2 linked regions of the Telluria mixta genome follow. The protein of the gene in region 1 binds, or shares a complex with, the protein of each later gene. Links are inferred from orthologs where the notes say so. Each region holds a gene or a part of one and is shown on either strand. Other genes may lie near its edges. The genes, in order: pmbA and tldD.

Evidence for each region.
Region 2: the proteins of pmbA (region 1) and tldD are in contact, whole or in part, in a solved structure (PDB 5NJ9), measured with the Escherichia coli proteins. The link is inferred for Telluria mixta from one-to-one orthologs.

What each region holds. Positions count from the first base shown.
Region 1 is NZ_CP119520.1:2,771,738-2,786,764, forward strand. What follows is about bases 5,304-8,107. They hold pmbA (metalloprotease PmbA), read left to right. Parts: upstream 5,304-5,931; coding sequence 5,932-7,284; downstream 7,285-8,107. Other genes in these bases: yjgA (ribosome biogenesis factor YjgA), read right to left, coding at 5,304-5,837; P0M04_RS12405 (DUF4214 domain-containing protein), read left to right, coding at 7,377-8,107. Outside these bases: P0M04_RS12355 (carboxymuconolactone decarboxylase family protein), read left to right, coding at 1-252; P0M04_RS12360 (transcriptional regulator), read left to right, coding at 370-933; P0M04_RS12365 (sensor histidine kinase), read left to right, coding at 942-1,973; P0M04_RS12370 (LytR/AlgR family response regulator transcription factor), read left to right, coding at 1,970-2,707; P0M04_RS12375 (S41 family peptidase), read left to right, coding at 2,733-3,758; P0M04_RS12380 (hypothetical protein), read right to left, coding at 3,765-3,962; P0M04_RS12385 (alpha/beta hydrolase), read right to left, coding at 3,966-4,634; mog (molybdopterin adenylyltransferase), read right to left, coding at 4,631-5,251; more of yjgA, read right to left, coding at 5,235-5,303; more of P0M04_RS12405, read left to right, coding at 8,108-8,384; nfsB (oxygen-insensitive NAD(P)H nitroreductase), read left to right, coding at 8,453-9,106; P0M04_RS12415 (M14 family metallopeptidase), read right to left, coding at 9,110-10,246; P0M04_RS12420 (DUF2442 domain-containing protein), read left to right, coding at 10,353-10,607; phenylacetic acid degradation operon negative regulatory protein PaaX, read right to left, coding at 10,608-11,534; 1,2-phenylacetyl-CoA epoxidase subunit PaaA, read left to right, coding at 11,638-12,627; 1,2-phenylacetyl-CoA epoxidase subunit PaaB, read left to right, coding at 12,638-12,922; and 3 more genes.
Region 2 is NZ_CP119520.1:545,492-560,543, reverse strand. The notes cover bases 5,661-8,489. They hold tldD (metalloprotease TldD), read left to right. Parts: upstream 5,661-6,259; coding sequence 6,260-7,720; downstream 7,721-8,489. Other genes in these bases: P0M04_RS02455 (hypothetical protein), read left to right, coding at 7,738-8,489; P0M04_RS02465 (carbon-nitrogen hydrolase family protein), read left to right, coding at 5,661-6,216. Outside these bases: glnE (bifunctional [glutamate--ammonia ligase]-adenylyl-L-tyrosine phosphorylase/[glutamate--ammonia-ligase] adenylyltransferase), read right to left, coding at 1-1,006; P0M04_RS02470 (YhdP family protein), read left to right, coding at 1,172-5,419; more of P0M04_RS02465, read left to right, coding at 5,416-5,660; more of P0M04_RS02455, read left to right, coding at 8,490-8,535; P0M04_RS02450 (hypothetical protein), read left to right, coding at 8,577-8,798; P0M04_RS02445 (TonB-dependent receptor), read right to left, coding at 8,847-11,711; 3-deoxy-7-phosphoheptulonate synthase AroG, read left to right, coding at 12,151-13,212; P0M04_RS02435 (aspartyl/asparaginyl beta-hydroxylase domain-containing protein), read left to right, coding at 13,292-14,578; P0M04_RS02430 (TonB-dependent receptor domain-containing protein), read right to left, coding at 14,685-15,052. UniProt on the Escherichia coli protein: Metalloprotease involved in CcdA degradation. Suppresses the inhibitory activity of the carbon storage regulator (CsrA).

The sequences.
Region 1 (15,027 bases):
CAGGCCATCGCGCGGCGCGAGCGGCCGGCCGCGCTGCTCGTCGACGAAGCGGTAGTCTACGACTTCTGCATTGAACTGCACCGCCACAAGCGCGTGTCGGACCGCGTCTACGACGACGCGCTCGCGCTGTTCGGCGAGCAGGGCGTCGTCGACCTGATGGGCGTGAACGGCTACTACACCTTCCTCGCCATGGTGATGAACACGGCGCGCACGGAAGCGCCGGCGTCGAGTGCAGCGCCGCTGCCCGACTAGCTCGTCGGCGTCAAGCCGCGCCCGTCGCGGCGCGGCGGCCGTCCGTCGCATGGCCCCGCGCGCCGATCGCGCCGACGGCATAGTGATGGCTCCCAACCACGCGTGAAAGACAAGCCGATGAAACCCCATTACATCCTCGCCGCTGCGGCGGCCGCCACCACCGTCCTCGCGCTGGCCGCGACGCCCGCGCCGTTGCCGCCGAGCTGGCACGTGACCGGTGCGAATCCCGACAAGTTCACGGCCGGCGTCGATACGTCGCCGGAAGGGCGCGGGGCCAAGTTCTTGCGCAGTAAGACGAACGATCCCAAGGCGTGGGCAGCCCTGGTCCAACCTGTCCAGGCGCAGCGCTACCTCGGCCAGCGCGTGCGGTTCCGCGCGCGCCTGCGTACCGAGGCGATGAGCGACTGGGCGGGATTGTGGATGCGTGTCGATACGCATGAAGGCAAGTCGATCGCCTTTTATAACACCAAGAGCCAGCCGGTCAAGGGCACTACCGGCTGGCAGGAGCGCAGCATCGTGCTGGATGTTCCGGACAACGCGGCGCTGATCGTGTTCGGCGCCATCGGCGGCGGCACGGGCCAGGTGTGGATGGAGCCGGTCGCGTTCGAGACCGTCGGCCGCGAGGTCCCGGTCGACCGGATGCCGCCGGATGCCGCCATCCCGACCGCGCCGACCCTCTGAGCGAATCGATGACCGACGACGACTGCGCCCGCGCCATCCGCCGCCTGTACGGCTGCTCATGGCGCCAGGGGCTGCTCAGCCTCCTGTGCCTGGCGCTCGTCGCGGGCGGCACGCTGCTCCTCCAGCGCCATGCCTTGTTCGCCCTGTTCGTTGCGATCGTGGTGCCCGGTTTCGTCGCTTGCGCGTCGTTGCTGCTGACCGCGCGCCGGCTCGGCTGGACCGGCGCCACGGTGTTGCTGTTGTTCGCGACCGGCGCCGCCGCGTGGGCCGTGCTGCCGGCATATCAAGGCGTGCTCGCGGCATGGGACGTCCACGCGCTGCCCGACCAGCAACTGCTGGCCTGCGTCTTGGGCGTGAACGTGACCGTCCTCGGCCTGCCCTTGTGGTTCGCCCGCACCCGCGCCCACGCGCAGCAACTGGCCGACCTGCGCAACGCGGCGCTCGCGGCCGAACTGAAAGCGCTGCAGGCGCAGGTCGAACCGCACTTCCTGTACAACACGCTCGCCAACACGCGCTACCTGGCACGGCACCAGCCGCCGCGCGCCGTCGAGATGCTCGAACACCTGATCGCCTACCTGCATAGCGCGCTGCCGGACATGCGCAGCCAGGCGTCGACCCTCGGCCGCGAATTCGAACTGGCCGGCCACTATCTGGCGCTGATGGCGATCCGCTTCGGCGAGCGCCTGCAATACCGGCTCGATTGCCCGCCCGCGCTGGCGGCCGTCTCCATGCCGCCGCTGCTCCTGATGACGCTCGTCGAGAACGCCGTGCGCCACGGCCTCGAGCCGAAGCCGGGCACCGTGCGTATCGCCGTGACGGCTGTGCGCGACGGCGACGTGCTGACCATCGTCGTCGCCGACGACGGCGCGGGGATCGGAGAGGCGACGCTGGGCAGCGGCGTCGGCCTGCGCAACCTGCGCCAGCGCCTGCAAGCACTGTATGGCATGCGCGCCGGCTTCGTCCTGCGCCGTGGCGACGGCGGCCTGACGGAAGCGGTGCTGACGCTGCCCGCGGCGGCAAGCGTGGAGCTGGCGGCATGACGGCCCCCCGCATCCTCGTTGCCGACGACGAACCGCTGCTGCGCGCGGAACTCGTCGAGGCCCTCGAACGGTTGTGGCCCGAGGCGCAGATCGCGGCCGCGCAGGACGGCATCGAGGCGCTGCGCCAGGGCCGTGAATGGATGCCGGACGTGGCCTTCCTCGACATCCGCATGCCGGGCCTGGACGGCCTGGAAGTGGCGCGTGTGTTCGGCGCACGGACCCACGTCGTGTTCGTGACGGCCTACGGCGAACATGCGCTGGCCGCGTTCGACGAAGGGGCCGTGGATTATGTGGTCAAGCCGATCGCGCTGGAACGCGTCGCGCGCGCGGTCGAGCGCGTGCGCGCGCGCCTCGCGTCACCGCCGCCGGACCTCACACATCTCGTGTCCCGGTTGCAGCCCACGCCCAAAGCGCCGGCCTGGTTGCAGGCCACGGTCGGCAACACGATCCACTTCATCGACCTGGCCGACGTCGTGTATTTCTGCGCCGATGCCAAGTACACGCGCGTGGTGACGGACGGGTTGGAAGCCCATATCCGTCTGAGCCTGAAGGAGCTGACCGATTCGCTCGACCCGGACGCGTTCTGGCAGATCCACCGCGGCTACATGGTCGCCGTGCGCCGCATCGCGAGCGCCGCGCGCGCCGAAGATGGCGCCCTCTGGGTGCACCTGCGCGGGCATCCCGCGCGCCTCCCTGTCAGCCAGCGCTTCCAATATCTGTTCCGCGGCATGTAGCCGCGTCATCCAACAAGGAGACACCATGAATCGCAACCTGTTGCGGGCGGCCGTTTGCGCCCTGTCGTTTGTCGCGGCCTGCGCCGCCAGCGCCGCGGAGACCATGACCCTGGCACTGGCGCGCGACGTGACCACGCGGACCATCGAACTGGTCGAGAGCAAGGGCATGTATCCGCTGCGGCAGGAAGACTATGCGCAGGCGAAGCGGCGTTTGCTGGCGTTCGTCGACGGCAAGGCGCAGGACGTCGACCGGGCCGACCTGTATGCGCGCATCAACGGCCTGCTCGCCACGCTGGACACCGACAAACACTCTTTCGTGATGCCGCCCGTGGCGCCGGGACAGTTCACCGGCGCCGCGCCGGCCGGGCCGCGTGTGCCGATGTTCCAGCTCGTCGCGACGACCCGCGGCACGGTGTTGCGCTTCGTGCCTCCGCCCATCACCACCTCCGCGCCCGAGGCCATGTCGGCCTACGTGCAAGGCGTGTACGACGAGGCGGCTGCGCTTCACGGTAGCCGTGCGGCCTGCGCCCTCGTCGTCGACCTGAGTGAACAGACGGGCGGCAACGGCTGGCCGCCGCTCATCGCGATGTACCCGCTGTTCGGCGACGCGAACAAGGCTCGCTGGGTGGAGCGCGACGGCAACGCGATTCCGCTGGTACACCGCGGCTATCTCGAATCGAAGGCCGGCCGCGATGCGCCCGGCCACGTGAATCCGTTCGTCTCCTTCGCGACGGGTCCGCTGGCCGTGCTGGTCGGCGCCCGTACGGCAAGCGCCGGCGAGATGCTGCTCGTCGCGTTGATGGGGGAGACAAGGGTGCGGACGTTCGGGCAAACGTCGGCCGGGATGTCGACGGCAAACATGACGTACACACTGCCGGACGGCGCGCTGTTCGTGTTGACGCAGGCGCGCTCCGCGCTGGTCGACGGCCCGGTCTTCCGGGGCGGCATCGCGCCCATGCAGCCCGCTCCGAATGGCGAGCCGGTGGAAGCGTCGCTCAGGACGGCCGCGGAATGGGCTGCCGCCAATTCGCCGCGCTGCCGGCCCGAGTAAGCTCGCTTACGCCAGCGCTTCCTTCGCGGCCTGTTCCGGCGTGAGGCCTTCGTAGAACATGTCGGTGAACCACTCGACCTGTTCCTCGATGTGTTCCTGCGCCTGCTTCTGCGTGGCGCCGCCGGCGACGAGGTGATGTTCGACCTCGATGCACCAGTGAATCAGCGCCAGCGTCTCGTCGTCGAGTTCCTCTTTCTTTGCCATGATTCAGCCCAGTACTTTCTTCAGCCACGCGGAGATGTGCTGGACTTCTTCCAGGCACAGCGTGTGCTGCATTGCGTATTCGTGCCATTCGAGCTGGTAGCCCAGCGAGACGAGCAGGTCGCGCGACGCTTCCGCGCGGTTGAACGGCACCACGTTGTCGTAGCGGCCGTGCGCCATGAAGATCGGCGTGGACTTGCTGGCGTCGGTGCGTTCGGTCGCCACGTTGGCCGACAGCGGCACGTAGCCGGACAGGCACAGCAGGCCGGCCAGCGGTTCCGGATGGCGCAGGCCCGTCTGGATGGTCATCGCGCAGCCCTGCGAGAAGCCGGCCAGGATGATGCGCGATGCGGGAATGCCGCGTGCCTTCTCGCGCTCGATGAAGGCTTCGATGTCCTTCTGCGAGGCGCGCAGGCCGTTCTCATCCTCGCGCCGTCCGAGCTCCAGGCCCGTGATGTCGTACCAGGAACGCATCACGTAGCCATTGTTGATGGTCACCGGCATCGTGTTCGCGTGCGGGAAGATGAAGCGGATGCCGGGCAGGCCGGTCAGATCCAGTTCGCGCACCATCGGCACAAAGTCGTTGCCGTCCGCACCCAGGCCGTGCATCCAGATGATGGCGATGTCCGGGTTGTCGTTGGTCTCGATCTGGATGTGTTCGAGCAGGTCGCTCATGCGGTGTCCTTGTGTCGTTGCGCCGATTTCGGCCGGAAGGCCTTGCAGACGGCCGGGTCGGTTTCGGCGTATGGGCCGCCGATCAGGTCGATGCAGTACGGGACGGCTGCGAAGATGCCGCCGACGATGCTATTGCCGTCCGCACCCTTCAAACCTTCCAGCGTTTCCTTGATCGACTTCGGCTGGCCCGGCAGGTTCATGATCAGCGCGGCGTGGTCCGTGGTTTCGCGGATCACGGCCGTCTGGCGCGACAGGATCGCGGTCGGCACGAAGTGCAGGCTGATCTGGCGCATCTGCTCGCCGAAGCCGGGCATCTCCTTCGTGCCCACGGCGACGGTTGCTTCCGGCGTGACGTCGCGCCGGGCAGGGCCCGTGCCGCCCGTCGTCAGGACGAGGTGGCAGCGAACCGTGTCGACCAGCTCGACGAGCGTCTGCTCGATGCTGGCGCGGTCGTCCGGGATCAGGCGCGTCTCGACGCGGAACGGCGTCACGAGCGCGGCTTCCAGCCACTCGCGCAGCGCGGGAATGCCCTTGTCCTCGTAGACGCCGCCGCTGGCGCGGTCCGAGACCGACACCAGACCGACGACCAGCTCTTCGACTTTATTGTCCAGACTCATCGTCTTCGTCTTCCTCGACGTCGCCCTCATCGGCGGCAGCTTTCGGCGCCTTGGCCAGGTCCTTCAGGATCTGGAAGATTTCGCGGTAGGCCTTGGGCGGCTTGTTCTCCGCCTGTTCCTTGCGCGCATTGCGGATCAGGGTGCGCAGGTGCTGCACGTCCAGGTCCGGGTGTTCTTCCAGCAGCTGGGTGAGGGCCTTGTCGTCGGCCAGCAGCTTGTCGCGGCGGCGCTCCAGTGCGTGCAGCGCGGCCGCTTCGGCCTTGGAGGTGCCTTTCCAGCTTTCGATGGTGCGCTGGATGACGGCGACCTCTTCCTCGTCGAGCGAGCGCATCAACTTGCCCACGAACTGCAGCTGGCGGCGCCGGCCTTCGTGGTTGGTGATGGTCTGGCACATGAGGATGGCGTCGCGGACTTCGTCCGGCATCGGGACGCGCTTCACGCGATCGCGCGGCGCCTCGATGAGCTGTTCGCCGAGCTTCTGCAGCTCGTTACTCTGGCGCTTGAGTTCGGACTTGGAAGGCCGGTCGTATTCCTGGTCGAACTCGTCGGAGCGGAAGCCGACGGAGCCGCGGTTGGCATTTGGCATGATGATCTAGATTCGGTCTGGCGCACGGCCGGCCGGTAAAAACAGTAAACGGCTGCTATGATAACTGTTTTAGGGCTCGCTACGAAAAACGCACATGACCGACTCCGTCTTCACCCATACCCAGGATCAGCTCAAGCAGCTTGCACAGGACGTGCTTGCCATTGCAAAAGAAACGGGCGCCAGCGATGCGTCGGTCGAGATCAGCGAGGGTAGCGGGCTGGCGGTGACGGTCCGCAAGGGCCAGATCGAGACCATCGAGCAGAACAAGGACAAGGGCATCGGCGTGACCGTCTACAGCGGCAAGCGTCGCGGCCATGCCAGTACGTCCGACTTCTCGCGCGATTCGCTGCGCGCCACCGTCGAGGCGGCGTACAACATCGCCCGCTTCACGGCCGAGGACCCGGCCGCCGGCCTGCCGGATGCCGACCTGCTGGAAACCAACCCGCGCGACCTGCGCCTGTGTTACCCATGGGACATCAGCGCCGAGGACGCCGTGGTCATTGCCCAGCGCTGCGAGGCGGCCGCGTTCGCCGTCGACAAGCGCGTCACCAACAGCGAGGGCGCGAGCGTCTACGTGCAGCAGTCGCACTTCGTGGCGGCCAACTCGCTCGGCTTCTGCGCCGGCTATCCGTTCTCGCGCCACACGCTGTCCGTCGCACCGATCGCGGGCAAGGGCGCCAACATGCAGCGCGACGACTGGTATTCGTCGGCGCGCGATCCCAAGAAACTGGGCGATCCGGAAAAGATCGGCCGCTACGCCGCCGAACGCGCCCTCGCGCGCCTGAACGCGCGCAAGCTCGACACCCGCACGTGCCCCGTGCTGTTCGAGGCGCCGCTGGCCGCCGGCCTGCTGGGCGCGTTCGTCCAGGCAACCTCGGGCGGCGCCCTGTACCGTAAATCGAGCTTCCTGCTCGATTCGCTGGGCAGCAGCATCTTCCCGTCGCACATCCAGATCGTCGAAGACCCGCACCTGATCGGCGGCGTGGGCTCGGCCCCGTTCGACGAAGAGGGCGTGCGCACCCAGCGTCGCAAGGTCGTCAGCGACGGCGTGCTGCAGGGCTATTTCTTGTCGTCGTATTCGGCCCGCAAGCTGGGCATGCAGACGACGGGCAACGCGGGCGGCTCGCACAACCTGGAAATCATCTCCAAGGACACGAAGATCGCCGACGATTTCGAGGGCATGCTGCGCAAGATGGGCACCGGCCTGCTCGTCACGGAACTGATGGGACAGGGCACGAACTACGTCACGGGCGATTACTCGCGCGGCGCGTCCGGCTACTGGGTCGAGAACGGCGTGATCCAGTACCCGGTCGAGGAAATCACCATCGCGGGCAATATGAAGGACATGTTCCAGGCGATCGTCGGCATCGGCAACGACGTGCTGACGCGCGGGAACAAGTCGACCGGCTCGATCCTGATCGAGAAAATGGTCATCGCGGGCAACTGATTTCACATTTCTCGACAGTTCGCGACAATCTATTGCAAAAACCATATTGACTATATGTTACATTGACGACTTTCGGTTTCAAGGGAGACGTCATGGCAACATTCCAGGCTTTCGGCCCGTATCTCGACCTGATCGGCAGCACGGCCGTGCAATGGAAACTCATCTCGACCGCGTCCGGCAGCGTCACGCTGGAAAACGGGCTCCAGCAACTGAGCATCCAGGGTAACTTCGCGATCGGACCGGCCGGCGAGGTGAGCGGCACCGCGACCTCCGTACTCCTGACCCAGACAGGCTACTCCGGCCTCCCCGTGTTCCAGGGGACGGACCTGACCATCGATGCCGGGCAATTCGTGGCCACGGTCCTCAAGGCCACCACCGACACCCAGATCTACGCGGCGCTGCTGGCCGGCTCCGACACCATCGTCGGCAGCGCCAGCAAGGATCTCCTGCAAGGCTTCGCGGGCAGCGATATCATCCGCGCCGGCGGCGGCGACGACCGCATCGGCGCCGATGCGGGCAGCGACGTGATCGACGGCGGCGCCGGTTTCGACGCCGTCATCTACAAGGGTGCCTACGCCAACTACCGGATCGAGCGCACGGACGACGGGTGGACGATCGCGGACCAGAAGGGCACGGGCGGCAGCGACACCCTGAAGAACGTCGAGCGCGTGTATTTCACCGACAAGGACGTGGCGCTCATCACCCCGGACGACACGGGCGGCCGGATCTTCCGCATGTACCAGGCGGCGCTCGACCGCAAGCCGGACGAGGCGGGGCTGGATTACTGGACGCACCAGATCGATGCGGGGGGCGCAACGCTGGCGACGATCGCCGACGCCTTCATCAAGTCGGCGGAGTACAGACAGCTGTATGGTACCGGTCTGTCCAACCGCGACCTCGTGGGCAAGTATTACGAGCACATCCTGCACCGCGCGCCGGAACAGGCAGGCCTGGACTTCTGGACGGGCGTCCTGGACCGCAAGGCCGCCACCAACGCCGAGGTGCTCGCCGCCATCAGCGAGAGCAAGGAAAACGTGGACCTGAGCGTGCAGCTGATCGGCAGCGGCCTCGTGTTCGATACGCCCATCATGACCGTCTGACGCGCGCTCGCACGCGTTATTCGGGTTCCTGCAATAATGTGCAGATACGCATTTTTGAAAGGAACCCGATGGACATTCTTGCCGCCGCCCGCAAGCGCTACACCGCCAAGGCCTATGACCCGACCCGCCGTGTCCCCGAAGAGACGATGCAGCAGATCTACGAAGTGCTGCGCAACAGCCCGTCGTCGGTGAACTCGCAGCCCTGGCACTTCATCGTCGCCAGCACGCCGGAAGCGAAGGCGCGCCTGGCCAAGGGCGTGCAGGGTCCGTACAGCTACAACGAAGCGAAGATCCTGAATGCGTCGCACGTGATCCTGTTCTGCACGCGCGTCGACGCCGAAGGCGGCCACCTGGAGCGCCTGCTCGAGCAGGAACAGCGTGATGGCCGCTTCAAGGACGATGCCGCGAAGGCGGGCCAGGCCAAGGGCCGCCAGGGCTACGTCAACCTGCACCGCTACACGCTGAAGGACCTGCCGCAGTGGTTCGAGAAGCAGGCCTATATCGCGCTGGGCAACGCCATGCTGGCAGCGAGCACGCTGGGCGTGGACACGACCCCGATGGAAGGCCTCGACCCGGCCGCGCTGGACGCTGAGCTGGGCCTGCACGAACAGGGCCTGTCCAGCCTCGTCCTGCTGAGCTTCGGCTACCACGCCGACAGCGATTTCAACGCGTCTCTGCCGAAATCGCGTCTCACGCAGGAACAGGTGTTCACCTTCCTGTAAGCGTTACTTCCCCAGCCGGCGCACGGCCTGCAGCACCGGCTGCAGCACCGCGGCGCCGAGGCGCGCGCTGCGGGCGCCGTCCCAGCCGACCTGCGGATCCGGGTCGTTGGCGTTGTCCTTGAACGGCAGTTCCAGGGTCAGCGACAGGCAGCCGAATGCGTGCGTCACGTACGGCGAACCCATCGTCAGCACCTCGTCCGTGTACGGCTCCTTCGGGTAGCCGTGGACATCCTGGAAGTCCGGGCTGGCGATCATGAAGGCGTCCGAGAATGCCTTCTGCGCGGCGGCCTGTTCCGCCGAGAAGGTCGGCAGGGCATCGCTGCCGGCGATGAAGACGTAGGGCAGGCCCTCGTCGCCATGCACGTCGAGGAACAGGTCGACGCCCGTCTCTTCCATCTTCTTGCGGACCAGGAAGACTTCCGGGCTGCGTTCCAGCGACGGATTCAGCCACTCGCGGTTCAGGTTGGCGCCGGCCGCGTTCGTGCGCAGGTTGCCGCGCACGGACCCGTCCGGGTTCATGTTCGGCACGACATAGAACACGGTCTCTTTCAGCAACTGGCGGCCGAACGGGTGGGCCGGGTCGAGCAGGGCGTCGAGCATGCCTTCGACGAACCACTCGGCCATCGTCTCGCCCGGGTGCTGGCGCGCGATGACCCACACCTTCTTCTTGTTCGCCGCCTCGTCGCCGATGACGAGCAGGTTCAGGTCGCGGCCGTCGACGGTCGAGCCGAGGTCCAGCATGCGCACGTGTTCGGACAGCTGGGCGCGGTCGAGCAGCTCCAGGTGCCGTTCCCATGAATACGGTTCGAAATAGGCGTAATAGACACTGTCCATGGCGGGCGTGTGCTCGATGGTGAGCACCTGGCCGTCGAAGCCGGTCGGCACGCGGAACCAGTTCACGCGGTCGTAGCTGGCCATCGCGTGATAGTCTTCCCAGCCCTTCGGATACGCGGACTTGCCGGCGTTGAGCAGGCGGATCGTGCACGGCTGCGCCTGCGCGCCCTGCAGGCGGAAGTAGAACCACTGGGTGATGTCGGCGTGGGAGTCCTTGCGGATGTTCAGGTCGATGGCGTTGGCGCTCGTGGCGTTCACGACCTCGATGGCGCCAGCGTCGAACTGGGTGCTGATCTTGATAGACATGGTGCGTCCTGTTGTTGTTGGGTGTGAGGCGGCATGATACCGCTTAAAGGATGATGCCGAATGGTTTGCTACTGTTCCCGCTTGGCCTCATCGAGGGGGAGGGAACATGATGACTATCCGTGTGGCGCGTCCGGAAATCACGAGCATCGACCGGCGCGGCTTCTGGCTGCGCTGCCGCGACGAAGAGCTGTACGTGCCGTTCGCGCTGTTCCCCTGGTTCGAGCACGCCACCGTGGCGCAGCTGTGCCATATCCAGCAATGGGGCGGGGAATGCCTGTACTGGCCCGGGCTCGACCTGGAACTGGCGCTGGACCGCATCCGTCATCCGATGGCGGCGGCGCAGTTCGCATTGGATTGCTGATCAGCCCAGTCCGCCGAACCGCTCGGCCAGTCCCGCATCCGCCTCCTGCGCTGCCGCATCTTCGCGCCGCAGCACGTCCATCAGATGCCGCTCGGCCGGTGCCCACACCAGGCGGTAGATCGCCTGCGCGAGCGCATAGGCCTCCGACCCCGGCCACGGCTGCGGCAGCAGCGCGAGCGGCAGCATCGGATCGTGCAGCTGGACGCGGCGGTACGCATGGATCAGCAGGGTGCGCACGACGAAGGCCTGCTGCGGATCCGGCGCCGGTTCGGCGCGGAGCAGGTCGAGCAGCGGCGTGAATGCCTCGATGAAGCGGCGGTAGCCGGCCACGACGGCGGACAAGTCCCACCCTTCGCGCACCAGTTCGGCCAGCGGACGCGCGCCGACACCCGGCAGTTCCGTCGCGGCGCACACGAAGATCCTGCCGCCGCCGTCCACGCGCCGCAGCACCTCGGCCACGCCGTCCGGGTCCGCCGCCGGATGCGCCAGCAGGCCGGGCGCCAGCATCGCAAACCCTTCCCATTCGAGCTCCTTGCGCACGGCCGCGCGCAAGGCACTGTCGATGCTGCCGTTGGGCGCCAGCAGCAGGGTCCAGCGGCCGTCCCAGTCGACACCGGGCGGCGCGTAGATGCGGCGGTTGGCGCGCGCGAAGCGGGGCGCGGCGTCGGGCTGCAGCGCATAACTGCTGCGCCGGCCTTCACGGTTCGCGACCAGCCAGCCTTCCTGCACGAGACGGAACACGCTCGTGCGCACGAGCCGGTCCGTGACGCCGAGCGGCGCCACCAGCTCGATCAGGCTGCCCAGCCACAGGCGGCCGCCGTGCGGCGCGATGGCGTCGCCGAAGATCGTCATCACGAGGGATTTGGAACGCGGCGGGTCGGTCTCGAGGAAGTGGTTGATCCACTGTTGGCTGCTGGGCTGGGTCATGGCGGCGATTTTACCCGGTCTCAATATGATTCAAAATTTCGCTATACATCGCTATTCTTGTATCGTATTATGGTTTGAGACAGAGCACAATCGGAGACTGATCATGTATGCCCAGATGGTGGAAACCGGCCTGAAACAGGTCCAGACCCGCGCCGACATGAGCGGGGAAGAGCAGGCATTCCAGGCGCGCATCGACGCCGGCGTGAAGATCGAAGCCAAGGACTGGATGCCCGAGGCGTACCGCAAGACCTTGATCCGCCAGATTTCCCAGCACGCGCATTCCGAGATCGTCGGCCAGCTGCCGGAGGGTAATTGGGTGACGCGCGCGCCCACGCTGAAGCGCAAGGCTATCCTGCTGGCCAAGATCCAGGACGAGGCCGGCCACGGCCTGTACCTGTACAGCGCCGCGGAGACGCTGGGCGTGTCGCGCGACGAGCTGCTGGCCGCCCTGCACACGGGCAAGGCCAAGTACTCGAGCATCTTCAATTACCCGACGCTCACGTGGGCCGACATCGGCGCCATCGGCTGGCTGGTGGACGGCTCGGCCATCATCAACCAGATCCCGCTGTGCCGCTGCTCGTACGGTCCGTATGCACGGGCGATGATCCGCGTCTGCAAGGAAGAGTCGTTCCACGCGCGCCAGGGCTACGACATCATGATGAAGCTGGCCCAGGGCTCGCCCGAGCAGAAGGCGATGGCGCAGGATGCCCTCAACCGCTGGTGGTGGCCGTCGCTGATGATGTTCGGCCCCTCCGATGCCGAATCCGTCAACAGCGCCCAATCGACGCAGTGGCGCATCAAGCTGTTCTCGAACGACGAGCTGCGCCAGCGCATGGTCGACCAGACCGTGCCCCAGGCCGAATTCCTCGGTCTCACGATTCCCGATCCGGACCTCAAATGGAACGAGGAACGCGGTCATTACGACTTCGGCGAGATCGACTGGGAAGAGTTTTATAACGTCCTGAAAGGGAACGGCCCGTGCAACAAGGACCGGCTGCGGACCCGCGTGCAGGCGTACGAGGATGGGGCATGGTTCCGCGACGCGCTCGTCGCGCATGCCGACAAGCAGGCCGCAAAAAAAGCGGCCGCATAAGGAGACAAGAATGAGCAAAGAATGGCCCCTGTGGGAAGTCTTCATCCGCAGCCAGCACGGCCTCGCCCACAAGCACGTGGGCAGCCTGCACGCGCCGGATGCGGAGATGGCGATCAACAATGCGCGCGACGTCTACACGCGCCGCAACGAAGGCGTGTCGATCTGGGTGGTGAAAGCCGCCGACATCGTCGCGTCCAGCCCGGCCGACAAGGATGCCCTGTTCGAGCCGTCGAACAGCAAGGTCTATCGCCACCCCACGTTCTTCCCGATGCCGGAAGACGTCAAGAACCTGTGAGGCGGCCGTGGACGCCAACAAGTTCGAATATCTTTTACGCCAGGGCGATAATGCGCTGATCCTGTCGCAGCAGTTGTCGCAGCTGTGCGGCAAGGGCCCGGCGCTGGAAGAAGACATGGCGCTGACCAACGTCGCCCTCGACCTGCTGGGCCAGACGCGGATGTGGCTCACGTACGCCGGCGAGATCGAAGGCCACGGCCGCGACGAGGACCGCCTCGCGTACCTGCGCGACACGCGCGACTTCCGCAACTGCCTGCTCGTCGAGCAGCCGAACGGCGACTACGCGCAGACCTTGATGCGCCAGTTCCTGTTCGATACATGGCATTACTTCCTGATGCGTGGCCTTTTGTCGTCCAGCGACCGCCGCATCGCGGAGATCGCGGAAAAATCGATCAAGGAGGTGACGTACCACCTGCGCCGCAGCGGCGACCTCGTCGTCCGCCTGGGCGACGGCACGGACGTCAGCCACCGCAAGATGCAGGACGCGCTCGACGAGCTGTGGACCTACGCCGGCGAGATGTTCCTCTACGACGACGTCGACCTGGCCATGGTCGCGCAGGGCGTCGCGCCGGCTGCGGAACCGCTGCGCGATGCATTCCTGGCCCACGTGGCCGAGGTGCTGGACGAAGCGACGCTGACGATGCCGCCCGTGGATGCGTACGTCCAGCGTGGCGGCAAGCAGGGCCGGCATACCGAGCGCCTCGGCTACATCCTCGCCGAGATGCAGTTCCTGCAGCGCGCCTACCCGGGCGTGGAATGGTGATGACCGCGGCCGCGTCACCGATCACGGCCGACCGGGTGTGGTCCTGGCTGGGCGAGGTCCCGGATCCGGAGATTCCCGTGATCTCCGTCGTGGACCTGGGCATCGTGCGCGATGTGGCGGTGGACGACGACGGCGCATGCGTCGTCACGATCACCCCGACGTATTCCGGCTGCCCCGCGATGGAAGTCATCGCCGAAGACATCGACAAGGCCTTGCGCGCACGCGGCGTGGACAGTCTGCGCATCGTCACCCGATTATCGCCCGCGTGGACGACGGACTGGATGAGCGACGCCGGCAAGGCCGCGCTGAAGGGCTACGGCATCGCGCCGCCGGTGCAGCAGGTGGTCGACATCAGCGCGTTGACGCGCGGCGTGAAGCGCCACGCGATCCAGCAGCCTGACGTGGCCTGCCCGCATTGCGGATCGATGCACACGCGTCTCACCAGCCAGTTCGGCTCGACCCCGTGCAAGGCGCTGTATCAATGCCTGGATTGCCGCGAGCCGTTCGACTATTTCAAATGCCATTGAGGCCCACATGAGCAAGTTCTACCCATTGACCGTGGCGAACGTGAAGCACGAGACGCGCGACGCCATCGCCGTCACCTTCGATGTGCCGCCCAACTTGCGCGACGCGTTCCAGTATCGCCAGGGCCAGCACCTCACGTTGCGCGCGATGATCGACGGCGAGGACGTGCGCCGCTCCTACTCCATCTGCTCGGCCGTGCAGGACGACAAGCTGCGCGTCGCCATCAAGCGCGTGCAGGGCGGGCTGTTCTCGACCTGGGCCAACGAGTGCATCCGGCCCGGCGTCACACTTGACGTAATGCCGCCGGAAGGCCGCTTCAACCTGCCGCTGGAGCCGGACAGCCGCCGCCATTACCTGGCCTTCGCGGCCGGCAGCGGCATCACGCCGATCCTCTCCATCGTCAAGACGACCCTCATCGCCGAGCCGCACAGCCGCTTCACCGTGTTGTACGGGAACCGCGCGTCGTCGTCCGTGATCTTCCGCGACGAGCTGGCCGAGCTGAAGGACCAGTACCTGGAACGCCTGAACCTCGTCTACGTGATGAGCCGCGAGCAGCAGGACATCGAGCTGTTCAACGGCCGCATCACGCAGGACAAATGCCGCCAGCTGTTCCAGCGCTGGCTGCGCGTGGAAGACGTCGACTACGCGTTCATCTGCGGTCCGGAAGACATGATGCACGGCGTGTCCGCCGCGTTGCAGGAAGCGGGTATGCCGAAGGAGCGCATCCGCATCGAACTGTTCGCGGCCGGCGCCGCGCAAGAGCCGCGCAAGCCGCGCCGCCAGGCCGCCGGCGAAACGCACCACCACACGGAAGTCA
Region 2 (15,052 bases), 2.2 Mb from region 1 along the record:
AGGTCTTGCGCGTGGAGCGCTCGCGCAGCGCCGGATCGCGGCCGCCGCGGATCAGCTGGAACACCTGCGCCAGGAATTCGATTTCGCGGATGCCGCCGCGGCCCAGCTTGACGTTCTGGTTGCGCTCCGGATGCAGGCGCTCCTGGCGGTTGACCTCGGCGCGGATCTGGGCGTGCATCGTGCGGATCGCGTCGATCACGCCGAAGTCGAGATAGCGCCGGAACACGAACGGCCGCACGATGGCGTCGAGCGCCGCGATGTCGGCCGGGTCGCCGGTGACCGCGCGCGCCTTGACCCAGGCATAACGTTCCCATTCGCGCCCCTGTACGATCAGGTAGTCCTCGACCATGTTCAGGCTCGCCACGAGCGGGCCCGACTTGCCGTTTGGACGCAGCGCCATGTCTACGCGGAACGTAAAACCGTCTTCGGTGATTTCGGACAGCGCGGCGATCAGCTTGCGGCCGAGGCGCCCGAAAAATTCGTGATTGGACAGCGATTTCTGGCCGGGCCCGGCGTTCGTGTCGCCGTCCTCGGGGTAGACGAAGATGAGGTCGATATCCGACGAGACGTTCAGTTCGCCGCCGCCGTGCTTGCCCATCGCCAGCACCATCATCTGCTGGGGGCGTCCGGAATCGGCGCCGACCGGTTCGCCGTGCAGCGCGGTCATTTCCGCCATCAGCTCGGCCAGGTGGGTCTGGACGGCGAAATCGGCGAAGCGGCTCATCGCCGTGACGACTTCGTCGAGGTCGGCCTGGCCGTCGAGGTCGCGCCGGATGATGGTGCAGATGAGCAGGTTGCGCAGGCGGCGCATCGCCCGGGTTGTCGGCAGGACTGTGCCGTTCGGACCCAAGGCGGCCTCGGTCTTCAGCGCTGCGCCGAAATCGAGGGAGGCCAGCGATAATGCGGACAGGGTATCGACGCGCCCGGCACGGGCCGGATCGGCGCCGAGCCAGCGTTGGTAAAAGCGCGACATCTGCGCCAGAGACTGCGGGGAAGCTTGAAGCATAGGGCGATTTCCAGACGAGTTGTGCGTTTCGGGACGCTTGCTATGGGGTAAAATTGCCCGCCATGCTGCCCTGGGTCAGCACGATGGTAAGGTAGACGCCGCGGATGTTGCAAGCGCTCTCTTATTTACAGATTATTAATACTCGGCGAGCCTTTGAGCCTTTTGATGCACAACCCGGAACCGCAGGCGCAGCGCGAACATGACGCGCACGAGCAGGCGCATCTCCAGACGCACGCGCATGAGCACGTGCCGCTGGTGGAGCGCTGGGCCCGCGCGCGTGCCTGCTACCGCTATGCGAACCTCGCGTCGCATCACGTGCTCGGCTTCACGATCAAGGCCGTCCTGCTCGTCTATTTCGCCTTCATGGCGATATTCCTGGTGCTGCGCTACGCGGTCCTGCCGAACATCGATTACTACAAACCGGACATCGAACGTGCCGCCAGCCGCGCGCTGGGCAACCAGGTGACCATCGCCCGCGTCTACGCGTCGTGGCGCGGCCTGCGGCCGAATCTCTATCTCGGCGACCTGCGCCTGCACGACCGCGAAGGACGCCAGCTGCTGGCGCTGCCGTCCGTGTCCGCCACCGTGTCGTGGTGGTCGGTGATGGCGGCCGAACCCCGGTTCGAGGCGCTGGAAATCAACCGGCCGGAACTGGACGTGCGGCGCGGGCTTGATGGCGTCATCGCCGTGGCCGGCGTACGCATCGAACCGAACAAGAAGGGAGAGGGCGGCGGCGCCGACTGGCTGCTGCGCCAGCACGAGGTCGTGATCCGCGAAGGCCGTTTGTCGTGGACGGACGAGCTGCGCGGCGCGCCCACGCTCGCGCTGTCGGACGTGACCCTCGTGCTGCAGAACCGCTGGACGGCGCACCGCTTTGCCCTGAAGGCCGCGCCGCCGCCGGGCGCCGGCGACCCGCTCGACCTGCGCGCGCGCTTCTCGCACCCGCCGTTCGGCGCCAAGCCGTCCGATGCAAGGCGGTGGAAAGGCCAGGTGTATGCCGACCTGCGCAATACGGATCTGGCCGCCTGGAAGCAGTACATCGATTACCCGTTCACCCTGCAAGAGGGCCGCGGCTCCGTGCGCGCCTGGCTCGACTTCGACCACGCGCGCCTGGCCGGGTTCACGGCCGACCTGGCGCTGGCCGGCGTCAGCGCGCGCCTCGGCCCGGACACGCCGCCGCTGGCGCTGTCGCGCGTATCGGGCCGGCTGTCGGCCAGCGAGACCATCGCGCCGAACGTGGACGATGGCAAGCCGACCTTCGGCGCGCTGGGCCACACGATCGGCCTGGAGGATTTCTCGGTCGTCACGGAAGGCGGCGTCGTGCTGCCGCCGGCCACCCTGAACGAGTCGTGGCGCCCGGCCACGCGCACCCAGCCCGAGCGCTTCGAAGTGCGCGCCGAACAACTGGACGTGGGCGCGCTGGCCGCGCTGGCCGTGCAACTGCCCATCGCGCCCGCGCATCGCCAGCTGCTGACGGAACTGGCGCCGCGCGGCCGCATCAACGACGCCGACATCGAGTGGCAGGGCCGCTTCCCGCACATCACCGGCTACCGCGTGCGCGGCGACGTCGAGAACCTCGGCATGAATCCGCTGGCGGCACGCGCCGAGCTGGCCGCGGCCGATGGCCAGCCGGCCCAGGCCGCACGGCCGGCGCTGCCGGGCTTCAGGAATCTGTCGGGCCGCATCGACGCGAGCGACCATGGCGGCAGCGTCGACATCGATTCCGACAAGCTCGTGCTGGCGCTGCCGGCCTGGTTTGCCGATCCGGAAATGCCGTTCGACCAGTTCGCCCTGCACGCACGCTGGACGCACCTGGCGGACGAGCAACTGGCCGTCGACGTCGACAGCCTGAACCTGGCCCAGGGCGCGCTGAAGGCGACCTTGACGGGCCGCCACGTGCTGCCGTTGAAAGCCGGCCAGGGGCCGGGCAATGCCGACTTCACGGGTACCGTCGACAATTTCGAGATCGCCAGCATCGGCCGCTGGCTGCCGCTCGCGACGCCGGAGGGCCTGCGCGAATGGCTGACGGGCGCGCTGCAGAGCGGCATGCTGCACGACACGCGCCTGCGCCTGCGCGGCGACCTGGCCCAGTTCCCGTTCCACGCCGAGAATGCCGTCCAGCGCGCCAAGGGCGAGTTCCGCGTCGGCGGCCGCATCGAGGACGGCAAGCTCGAGTATGCCCCGGGCCACAAGGCGACCGACGGCAAGACGCCGCTGTGGCCGCTGCTGGAAAACATCAACGGGTCCATTGTGTTCGACCGCGCGCGCATGGACATCCACGCCGACACGGCGCGCACGCAGGGCATCGCGCTGTCGAACGTGCGGGCCGTGATCCCCGAGCTGGGCATCCACGAGATGATGCTCGACATCGACGGCACGGCCGCCGGCCCGCTGCCAGACTTCCTGCACTACGTGGCGGCGAGCCCCGTGCTCGAATGGATCGGCCATTTCACCGAGGACACCAAGGGAACCGGCCCGGCGAAGCTGGGCCTGAAACTGCACCTGCCGCTCGCGAACCTGCACGATGCGAAGGTGCAGGGCGCGCTGCAGCTGCAGAACAACGAGGTCGTGCTGTTCCCCGACCTGCCGCCGATCGAGGCCGCGCTGGGCCGCATCGAGTTTTCCGAACACGGCGTGAACCTGAACGGTGTGGGCGCCAGCTTCCTGGGCGGACCGCTGCAATTGTCCGGCGGCACCCAGCGCGACGGCAGCATCCAGATCCGCATGGCCGGCAGCGCCACGGCCGAGGGCATGCGCCAGACGCGGTCCCTGCCGGCGCTGCAGCGCCTGGGCAATAAACTGTCCGGCGGCGCGCGTTTCGGCGGCACCGTCACGGTGAAGGACCGCCAAACCCAGATCATCCTCGATACCAATCTGGCCGGCCTCGGCATCGAGCTGCCCGCGCCGCTGAACAAGCCCGCGCCGGACGCGCTGCCGCTGCACTTCGTCCTGACGGGCCAGCCGACGGGGGCGGACGGCGTCGGCCACGACGACATCCGCATCCTGCTGGGCAATATCGCGGCTGCGAAATACGTGCGCGAGCGCCAGCCGCACGGCCCGTGGATCGTCAAACGGGGCGGCATCGGCGTCAACGTGCCGGCGCCCGAGCCCGACAGCGGCATGATGATCAACGTGAACATGAAGGCGCTGAACGTCGACCGCTGGCTCGCGGCGGCGGCCGACATCGCCGGGCCGGGCGAGGCCGTGCCTGCTCCGTCTGCCGCGTCTGCCGATAGCGGCGGCGGCATGGCCCAGTACGTGGTGCCGGATATCGTGGCCGCGCGTGCCGGCGAACTGGTCATTGGCGAGCGGGCGCTGCGCGACGTCGTCGTCGGCGCCACGCACCAGAACAATACGTGGCAGGCCAGCATCGATTCGCGCCAGGTGGTCGGTTACGTGACGTGGGCCGAATCGGGCCAGGGCCTGGGCAAGGTGACGGCGCGCCTGGCATCGCTCGTGATCCCGGAATCGTCCGCGAACGAAGTCAAGGACCTGCTCGAATCGAACAAGGGCGCCAGCGCCAGCATCCCGGCCCTCGACATCGTGGCCGACCGCTTCGAGCTGTTCAACAAGCAGTTCGGCCGCCTGGAACTGGTGGCCAGCAATGCGCAGGCGCTGGCCGGGCGCGAGTGGCGTATCGAGAAACTGGCGCTGACGAATCCGGACGGCCAGCTGAAGGCGAACGGCCGCTGGCTCATGCGCGACGGCAAGAGCAATACGGCGCTCAATTTCGCGCTCGACATCAGCGACGCCGGCCGCCTGCTGGACCGCCTCGGCTTCCCGGAGACACTGCGCCACGGCAAGGGTTCGCTGTCCGGCGACATCTCCTGGGCCGGCCTGCCGTACTCGCTCGACATCCCGAGCCTGTCGGGCCAGATCCAGATGAACGTCGAGGATGGCCAATTCCTCAAGCAGGACCCGGGCGCCGCGAAACTGCTGGGCGTGCTGAGCCTGCAGATGCTGCCGCGCATGCTGAAGCTCGATTTCCACGACGTGTTCTCGGAAGGCCTCGCCTTCGACGGCATCACGGCCAACGCGATGATCACGCGCGGCGTCGTGCGCACGGATAATCTCAAGATGCACGGTGTGGCGGCGACGGTGCTGATGGATGGCACGGCCGACATCGCCAACGAATCGACGAACCTGCACGTCGTCGTGATCCCGGAATTCAACCTCGGCACCAGCTCGCTCGTGTACGGCCTCGCGGTGAACCCCGTGATCGGCCTCGGCAGTTTCCTGGCCCAGCTGTTCCTGCGCGCGCCCGTCATGAAGGCGCTCACGTATCACATGCAGGTGACGGGACCGTGGAAGTCGCCGCACATCGTCAAGCTGGACAATTCGCCCGCCGTGGCCGCCGCCGCCGCGAACGCGGCCGCGCAGGACCGCAACAAGGACAAGAAGGGAGCCAAATGAAGACCACAGTTGCTGCCGTACAGATGGTGTCCACCCCTGTCGTGGAAGAAAACATTGCCACCGCGCGCCGCCTGATCGCGGACGCCGCCGCCCGCGGCGCGCAACTGGTCACGTTGCCGGAATACTGGCCCATCATGGGCATGACGGACACGGACAAGGTCGCCCACGCGGAAGAGCCGGGCCACGGCCCCATCCAGGATTTCCTGGCAGGACAGGCGCGCGAGCACGGCATCTGGCTCATCGGCGGCACCTTGCCGCTCGTGTCGGGCGATGCGGGCCGCGTGCTGAACACGACGCTCGTCTACGATCCGGCCGGGCAGCACGTCGGCCGCTACGACAAGATCCACTTGTTCGGTTTTAACAAGGGCAGCGAGTCGTACGACGAAGCGCGCACCATCGTACCGGGCGAGACGGTCGGCAGCTTCGAGGCGCCGTTCGGCAAGGTCGGCCTGGCGATCTGCTACGACCTGCGCTTCCCGGAACTGTTCCGGGCGATGGGCGATTGCGCGCTGATCATCGTGCCGGCCGCGTTCACGCACACGACGGGTCTCGCGCACTGGGAAGTGCTGCTGCGCGCCCGCGCCATCGAGAACCAGTGCTATGTGCTGGCCTCGGCCCAGGGCGGCGAGCACCCGAACCGGCGCCGCACGTTCGGCCACAGCATGCTGATCGACCCGTGGGGCGAAGTGAAGGATGTGTTGCCGGAAGGCGAGGGCGTCGTCAGCGGCGAGATCGATCCGGAATACATCGCGAAGGTGCGCGAGAGTTTGCCGGCGCTGAAACACCGCAAACTTTAAGGTATGGCACAATGCCCCATCCCTATCAGAAAGACCTGACGCAATGACTCCATTCGAACCGAATCTCTCCTCCCTCGCTGTCGCGCGCGACGTCCTGTTGACGCCATTCGGCCTCGACGAAGGCAAGCTGATCACGACGCTGGGGACCATGTTCACGCACAAGGTCGACTATGCCGACCTGTATTTCCAGTTCACCAAGAGCGAAGGTTGGAGCCTGGAAGAGGGCATCGTCAAGAGCGGCAGCTTTTCGATCGACCAGGGCGTCGGCGTACGCGCCGTGTCGGGCGACAGGACCGCCTTCGCTTACTCCGATGAAATCTCGCAGGCCGCCCTGCTGGACGCCGCCGCGGCGACGCGCACGATCGCGCGCGCGGGCGCCGGCCGCGTGAAGGTCGCGGCGAACGTCCAGCCGTCCGGCGGCCGCTCGCTGTACCTGCCGCATGACCCGCTGGCCTCGCTCGACGCCACCGCGAAAGTCGCGCTGCTGGAGCGTGTCGAAAAGATCGCGCGTGCAAAAGATCCGCGCGTCGTGCAGGTGATGGCCGGCCTGGCCGGCGAGTACGACGTCGTGCTCGTCGTGCGCAGCGATGGCGTGCTGGCGGCCGACATCCGTCCGCTCGTGCGCGTGTCCGTCACCGTCATCGCCGAGCAGAACGGCCGGCGCGAGATGGGCTCGTCGGGCGGCGGCGGGCGTTACGATTACGCCTACTTCAGCGACGAGCTGCTGGAAAAATACGCCAGCGAAGCCGTGCAGTCGGCCCTCGTGAACCTGGAAGCGCGTCCCGCGCCGGCCGGTCCGATGACCATCGTGCTCGGCCCGGGCTGGCCCGGCGTGCTGCTGCACGAAGCGGTCGGCCACGGCCTCGAAGGCGACTTCAACCGCAAGGGCTCGTCCGCGTACGCGGGCATGATCGGCCAGCGCGTCGCCGCGAAGGGCGTGACCGTCGTCGACGACGGCACCTTGCAGGACCGCCGCGGTTCGCTGAACATGGACGACGAGGGCAACCCGACCCAGTGCACCACGCTGATCGAAGACGGCATTCTGAAGGGCTATATCCAGGACACGATGAACGCGCGCCTGATGAAGATGCCGGTGACGGGCAATGCGCGTCGCGAGTCGTTCGCCCACCTGCCGATGCCGCGCATGACGAACACGTACATGCTGGCCGGCGACAAGGACCCGGCCGAGATCCTGGCCTCGGTCAAGAACGGCCTGTATGCGGTGAACTTCGGCGGCGGCCAGGTCGACATCACGAACGGCAAATTCGTGTTCTCGGCCAGCGAAGCCTACATGATCGAGGACGGTAAAGTGACGTACCCGGTGAAGGGCGCGACCTTGATCGGCAACGGCCCGGACACGATGAACCGCATCTCCATGATCGGCAACGACATGCGCCTGGACTCGGGCGTGGGCGTGTGCGGCAAGGAAGGCCAGAGCGTCCCGGTGGGCGTGGGCCAGCCGACGCTGCGCATCGACGGCGTGACCGTCGGCGGAACGGCCTGACGGCTCGCCGCATCGCGATGGCAACCGCCTTCGCCGCCATGACGCCCGCCCCGCGCGGGCGTTTGTTCTTCCGGGCCGCCATCGTTGCGTGTGTGGTCTCGATGCACCCGTGGTGCGCCGCGGCCGACGAGCACACGCATGTCGCCACGCGCTCTGGACCGGTCGAAACGCAAGCCATCGACGGCGCCGGCCGCTCCGACATCCGCTTGCGCGGCGCATCGCTTGGGCAGGTCGACGGCGCCGCGGGCCTTGTCAAGCTGTCCGTGCAGGACGATGCCGACTACGTGCTCGTCGATGCCCTGTTGCCCGATCCGCAGTGCCGGCACCGCTTCACCCTGCTGCAGATCGGGCCGGGCGATGAGGCGACGATGTCGCAGCCGTTCGGCGATTGCCTGACGGGCTTCGGGGCGCGCCGCGCCGGCGACAAACTGGTCGTCCAGCTGGCGCAGGAGGGCACGGGACAGGTGCACGAGTTCGTGTGGATGCAGGACCGCATGAAGGAACTCACCAACGTACTCACGCGCTGCGAAGCCGCCCAGCTCACGGCCGCATCGCGCTGGATCCCGGTCGAGTCCGCGCAAGCGGTACGTGTCATCAGCGGCACCGGCCGCGCCTGGTTCCACACGGCGCCGCTGGACGAGTGCAAGCTCCCGCAGCTGTTCGTGATTCCGGGCGACGTGCTGACCGTCCTGCACACGTATGGCGAGTACGCGGATGTCGCGTACCGCAATCCGCGCACGGGCCGCGAGGCCAGCGGCTGGATCAGGCTCGATCGGATCGCGCCGATGCGGACGCCATCGGAGCCGCCCTTGTGACACACTGGCTCTAACCGATCCATCGTCGCAAGGAGCACAACATGGCCAACGATCAAGCACAGTCCCCGCAGACCAACGCACAGCAGCCGGAAGCGGCGCCTTCAGCACCGCCGGGCCAGCCACCAGCACAGCAGGAGGCGCAGCAAGAAGCGCAGCAGCCCACCGACTTCGATGGCCTCGAGGGCAAGAAGCCGGAGGAGCTGACGCCGGAAGAGCTGCGGCTGATGGCCGACACCATGCCCGGTGAAGGGCCAGGTGACTAAGTAAATTGGGCCCCGGCCTTCGCCGGGGCGACGTTCCTTGGCCGCGTCTTAGAACGAGTATCTCGCCCCCAGCGTGAAATAGCGACCGCGCGCACCTTCGTAATCGAGCGGGTTGTACGCCTGCGCGCCATAGGTCAGCGGGTCGAGCGGCGCGATCTTGTCGAACAGGTTCTGGACCGAGCCGAACACTTCCCACCGCTGCTGCGGCTTCCAGCGCACCACCAGGTCGACCGTCGTGAACGACGCCAGCTCGCAACCGTTCGGCGCGTCGGCACCGTTGGCGAAGGTCACGGCGCAACCGCTCGGGTCGCCCCGGAAGAAGCGGTTTTCCAGCACGCCGCGGTAGTTCACGTTGGCCGACACGCGCAGGTTGTTGCGGTCCCAGCCGAAGCGCATGTTGACGCGGTCGGCCGGCGTGCCCGTGCAGTTCGTCACGTCGCAGTTGCCGTGCGTGCCGGCGAATTCGCGCGACGTGCCGTCCTGTTCGGTGCGCAGCCATTCGAAGATGTGCGTGTACTTCACGTCGAACGTGGCATTGCCCCACGCGTCCGGCAGGCGGTGGTTGTAGCGCGCATCCACGTCGAGGCCGCGCACCTTGCTCTGGGCGGAGTTGACGTAGCGGGTCAGCACGGCCGTGATCTGGCCCGGGTCGCCCGGGATGCCGCTCACGCTGCCCGGGTCGCGTGCCACGCTGCCGGCGGCGATGGCGGCGTCGACCTGTTCCTGGTTGATCTCGTTCTTGCGCTTGATCTTCCAATAGTCCACGGAGATGCTCGTGCGCGGCAGCGGATCCCAGATGACGCCCAGCGTGTAGCTCTTCGACCGTTCCGGCGACAGGTTCGGGTTGGGCGACGTGATCAGCGCCACCGATGCCGGGTTGCAGGCGTTCGTCACGCCCAGTGCGCAGCGCGCCGGGTCGGCCGCGGTCGAGAAGGCGGCGAGGCCGCCGACGCCGTTCTCGGCCGGACTCGGCGCGCGAAAGCCCCGCGCGAACGTGCCGCGCAGCGCGAATTCGCGCACCGGCGTCCACTTCAGGCCGAACTTCGGCGTGTACGAACTGCCGACGTCGGTGAAGTGGTCGTAGCGCAGGGCCGCCGACGCTTCCACGTTGAACGGCAGCGGCGCGAGGCCCTCGCCGTACAGCGCGAACACGTTGCGGGCACCGGAATAGGCCGAGTATCCCAGGCCGATGACATTGCCCCGCTCCGTACCGGTGGTGGGCATCAGCTCCGTCATCTCGTGGCGGAATTCGGTGCCCAGCGCCAGGCCCAGGTTGCCGGCCAGGTAGGGAATACCGCCGAATTCGCGCGTGGCCTTGAAGTCGATCTGGCCGATCTTCGTGTTGGCCCTGTTGCCGATGGTCGGCGACAGCGCGGCGTACACCGCCGGCGAATTCAGGCCCGCGTTCTCGGCGATGCGCCAGAAGGTGCCCAGCGGCAGCGCCGCATAGGCCGGGCTGTTCACCGCCGCCGCCGCGATGTTGGCGGGGGTGGGATTGAGCAGGGCGAAGGCGACGTCGCGCTGCAGGAAGCCGTTCTGATTGTTGTTGACGTGGTTGTGCGAGAACAGCAGGGAGGAGTCCCAGTCCCAGCCGTAGTTCGTGCCCCTGGCGCCGCCGAGCCAGCGCAGGAAGTTCGAGTCGATGTTCGAGACGCGCGGGCCGACGTCGGCGGCCAGGTAGCGGATCCGCGCGGCCGTGCCGAAATACGGGTTGTCCGGATGGTTCGCGCCGAGCTGGACGACGGCATTGTTCACGGGCCCGCCGGGGAAGCCCACCGAGGCGCTGACGGAGGAGGGCGTCGTGGCGGTGTCCGTCTGGCTCGTGTACCAGTTGAATTCGCTGTACAGCTGGAGCGCCGGATTCAACTGCATCGTGCCGCGCAGGAAGAAGCTCAGGTTTTCCTGCTTCGGCTCGATCTGGTTGTACTGCAGCGAGGCGTCGATCAGGCAGCCGCCGCCGGGATCGCCCTGCGGGTGGCTGGTGAAGTTGGAGCAGGCCGCGCCGGGGAAGGTGCGGGTGAAGCCGGGGCCGGCCAGGTTGCCGCGGTTGTAGTAATTGGTCGGGTCGGCCGGATTGCGCACGTTGCCGTTGATGGCATTGCCGGCCGTGCCGGTGCCGGGCAGGATGGCACCGGTACCGCCGAGCGCCTGGTCGGCCGAATAGCCCCAGCGGCGCAGGTCGTTGCGGCCGATCCAGTCGCGGTCCGCGCGGTCGCGGTACCAGATCTCGTCGAACTTCTTGTACTCGATGCTGAACAGGACATTGTAGCGGTCGGTGTCGAGGCTGCCGATGCCCTTGGTGAAGGCGACGTTCATGCGCTTGCCGTCCCAGTCGTCGCTGGCACCGCGCGAGAAGCGCACCGTATTGCCCTGGAAGTCGCGGCGCAGGATGATGTTGACGACGCCGGCGATGGCATCCGAACCGTAGATGGCCGACGCGCCGTCCTTCAGCACCTCGACGCGCTCGACGGCATCCGTCGGGATCACGTTCAGGTCCGTGAACTGCTTCTGGCCGTCGTCGGCGAGGCCGTACGGGGCCATGCGGCGGCCGTTCAGCAGCACGAGCGTGGACGCCGCGCCCAGGCCGCGCAGCGAGATGCCCGAGGCGCCGGCGGCGAAGCCGTTGCCGAACGTGGTGGGCACGGAGCCCTGGTTGTCGACGGCCAGCGTCTGCAGCAGCTCGGCCACGGTGGCCTTGCCGGACCGCTCGATGTCGGCGCGGTTCACGGTGATGACGGACGATGCCGTTTCCGCCTCGGAGCGGCGGATGTTCGAGCCGGTGATCTCGACGCGCGGGACCGGCTTGGGCGCCACTTCCTGGGCCAGCGCCGGCAGCGCCAGGATCGTGAGGCCGATGGCGCTCCCGCCTGTGAACAGGCGTCGGATCGTCCGGGATATCGGGGTTTCAGTCATGTCCAGACTCCAATGCGATTTGGGAAAACGACCCGGTGTGCATGCGTCCGGGGCTCCTTATGACTTTTGCATTTCGTCCGGGCAGACAACTGACATCTCTCAAGCGTCTCCGGTACAGCGGAAAAAGGTGTCGGGTTGACGCAACCGATCGCCTGTATAGGCAACCGTAACCGACAGATCACAGGCCAAATAAAGTCTTGCCAACGTCGATGCAATGTTGTTATAGTCAATCGACTACTTCGGAACTTCTCCATGCGCCACGCCGTTTTCTTTACCTTTTATTTTTGGTTTAGCCATTCCAGCCCAACGGCGGTGGAGTAGCGGCAGGTTCACGCAGCAACAGAACAGAGTCCGACACAAAAATCCAAAAGACCGCCGAGCTGGCGGTCTTTTTTTTTACGCACCCAGAATTTCATACAGATCAGAACGGAGAACAGCAATGCCTCGCACCGACGACTTACGCATCCGCGAAATGAAGGAACTGACGCCGCCCTCGCACCTGATCCGCGAATTCCCGGTGACCCCGGAAGCGGAACAGGTCGCGTCGCAGGCGCGCGTGGCGCTGCATCGCATCCTGCACGGCCAGGACGACCGCCTGATGGTCGTGATCGGCCCGTGCTCGATCCACGATCCGAACGCCGCGATGGAATATGCCCGCCGCCTCGTCGAGCAGCGCCACCGCTTCGCCGGCGAGCTGGAAGTGATCATGCGCGTGTACTTCGAGAAGCCGCGCACGACGGTCGGCTGGAAGGGCATGATCAACGACCCGTACATGGACAACAGCTTCCGCATCAACGACGGCCTGCGCATGGCACGCGAACTGCTGCGCGACATCAATGAACTGGGCCTGCCGGCGGGCACCGAATTCCTCGACGTGATCAGCCCGCAGTACATTGCCGACCTGATCAGCTGGGGCGCCATCGGTGCCCGCACGACGGAATCGCAGGTGCACCGCGAGCTGGCGTCCGGCCTGTCGTGCCCGGTGGGCTTCAAGAACGGCACCGACGGCAACATCAAGATCGCGGCCGATGCGATCAAGGCCGCTTCGCAGCCGCACCACTTCCTGTCCGTGACGAAGGGTGGCCACTCGGCGATCGTGTCGACCGCGGGCAACGAGGACTGCCACATCATCCTGCGCGGCGGCAAGGCACCGAACTACGACGCGGCCAGCGTCGAGGACGCCTGCAAGCAGCTCGCCGCCAACGGTCTCGCGAGCCGCCTGATGATCGACGCGTCGCACGCCAACAGCAGCAAGAACCCGCAGAACCAGGTGCCCGTGTGCGCGGACATCGGCAGCCAGATCGCGGCGGGCGATACGCGCATCGTCGGCGTGATGGTCGAATCGCACCTCGTCGGCGGCCGCCAGGACCTCGTGCCGGGGAAGGAACTGACGTACGGCCAGTCCGTCACCGACGGCTGCATCGACTGGGAGACGAGCATCGCCGTGCTGGAAAACCTCGCCGCCAGCGTGCGCGCACGCCGGTTGCGCGACGACGCATAAAGGGCATCAATAAGTTCTTGCCAACCGGAAGCGACCACTCCAGAATCGGTATGTACACGTACATACTTGAAGGAGCGGCATGGCTTCCAACGAAGGTGAAATCGCAGCCTGGGAACGCGCGGCCCAGGCGGCGCTGAAAGGCGCCAATCCGCGCCTCGCGGCGCAGCTGTGGCAGCGCATCCTCGAACAGGTGCCGACGCACGGTCCGGCGCTGCTCGGCATGGCGCAACTGCATTACCGGTCCGGCGCGCTGCCGGAGGCGCGGGCGCTGCTCGAGCGCCTCGTCGCGGCCGACGGACGCGACAAGCAGCAGTGGATCAACCTCGCCGTCGTCTGCATGGCCCAGCGCGACGAGGCGCGCGAGGAAGAGGCGATCCGGGGCGCGCTCGTGCTGGAACCGACCGACCTCGTCGCGCTGATCCTGCGTGCCGGCCTGCTCACGCGCCAGGGCAAGCGCCACGCGGCCGCGCGCGCGCATGGCGCCGTCGCCGCGGTGGCGCCGCCGCTGCAGCAACTGCCGCCCGAACTGCGCCCGGCCGTGCAGGAGGCGCTGGCGTACCGCGAACAATACGACACCGATTTCGGCCGCTTCCTCGACGACCACATGGCGCCGCACCTGCGCGACCTGCAAGGCGAGCGCGTGCAGCGTTTCACGGAATCGCTAGCCATCATGCTGGGCCGCAAACGCCGCTACGAGCCGCAACCCGCGCTGTTCCACTTCCAGGGTCTCGCGCCCATCACGTTCTTCGACCGCCAGGACTTCCCGTGGCTCGACGCCTTCGAGCGCGAGACGGACGCGATCCGCGCGGAATTCGTCGCCGCGCAGGCCGGCGCCGAAGGCTTTACGCCATATATGCAGTACAGCGAGGACCAGCCGCTGCGCCAGTGGGCCGAGTTGAACAACTCGCTGCGCTGGAGCGCCTTCCACCTCGTCGAGGCGGGCAAGGTCAACGACGCGAATGCGCAGCGCTGCCCGCGCACGATGGCATTGCTGGCCGGTGCACCGCAGCCGGACCAGCCGGGCCGCACGCCTGTCGCGATGTTTTCCGTGCTCAAGCCGAAGACGCGCATCCCGCCGCACTGCGGCGTCAGCAACGTCCGCCTCGTGACGCATGTGCCGCTCGTCGTGCCGCCGGGCTGCGGTTTCCGCGTCGGCAACGACGTGCGCGCATGGGAAGAAGGGAAGGCGTGGGTGTTCGACGATACCATCGAGCACGAGGCGTGGAACGACAGCGACCTGCCGCGCGCGATCCTGATGTTCGACATCTGGCATCCGCACCTGACCGGGCCGGAGCGCGCGCTGGTGACGGCGATGAGCGCGGGCATGAACGCGTTCTCGGCAGACGAAGGCAGCTTCGGGTTGTAGGGTGGACAGCTCGCTGTCCACCCTACGTCTGTAACGCCGTCCCAAATGAAAACCGCCGCCGGCTTCGCAGCCGGCGGCGGTTTTTTTACGGCGTCCGATCAGGCGATCAGAAACGGTAAGTCAGGTTGGCGTACATGAAGCGGCCGTACGAGTCGTAGATCTGCGGGAACGTGTTGCCGTTGCCGTAGGTACCCGTCACCGAGCTGGACGACGCGATCGGCGGATCCTTGTCCAGCAGGTTGTTGATGCCGAAGCTCAGGGCCAGCTTGCGGTTGAAGCGGTACACGCCGTTCAGGTCGAAGTAGCTGCGCGAAGCCAGGTACGCGTCACGCTGCGTGTCCAGTTCGCCGGCCAGCTGCGGGTTCGCATCGAGCATGTCGTTCTTCAGGCGGTCGATGTAGCGCCAGGTGAGCGACAGGTCGAGGTTGTACGGGCTCGACCAGGTCGTGCGCAGCTTGTGACGCCATTTCGGGG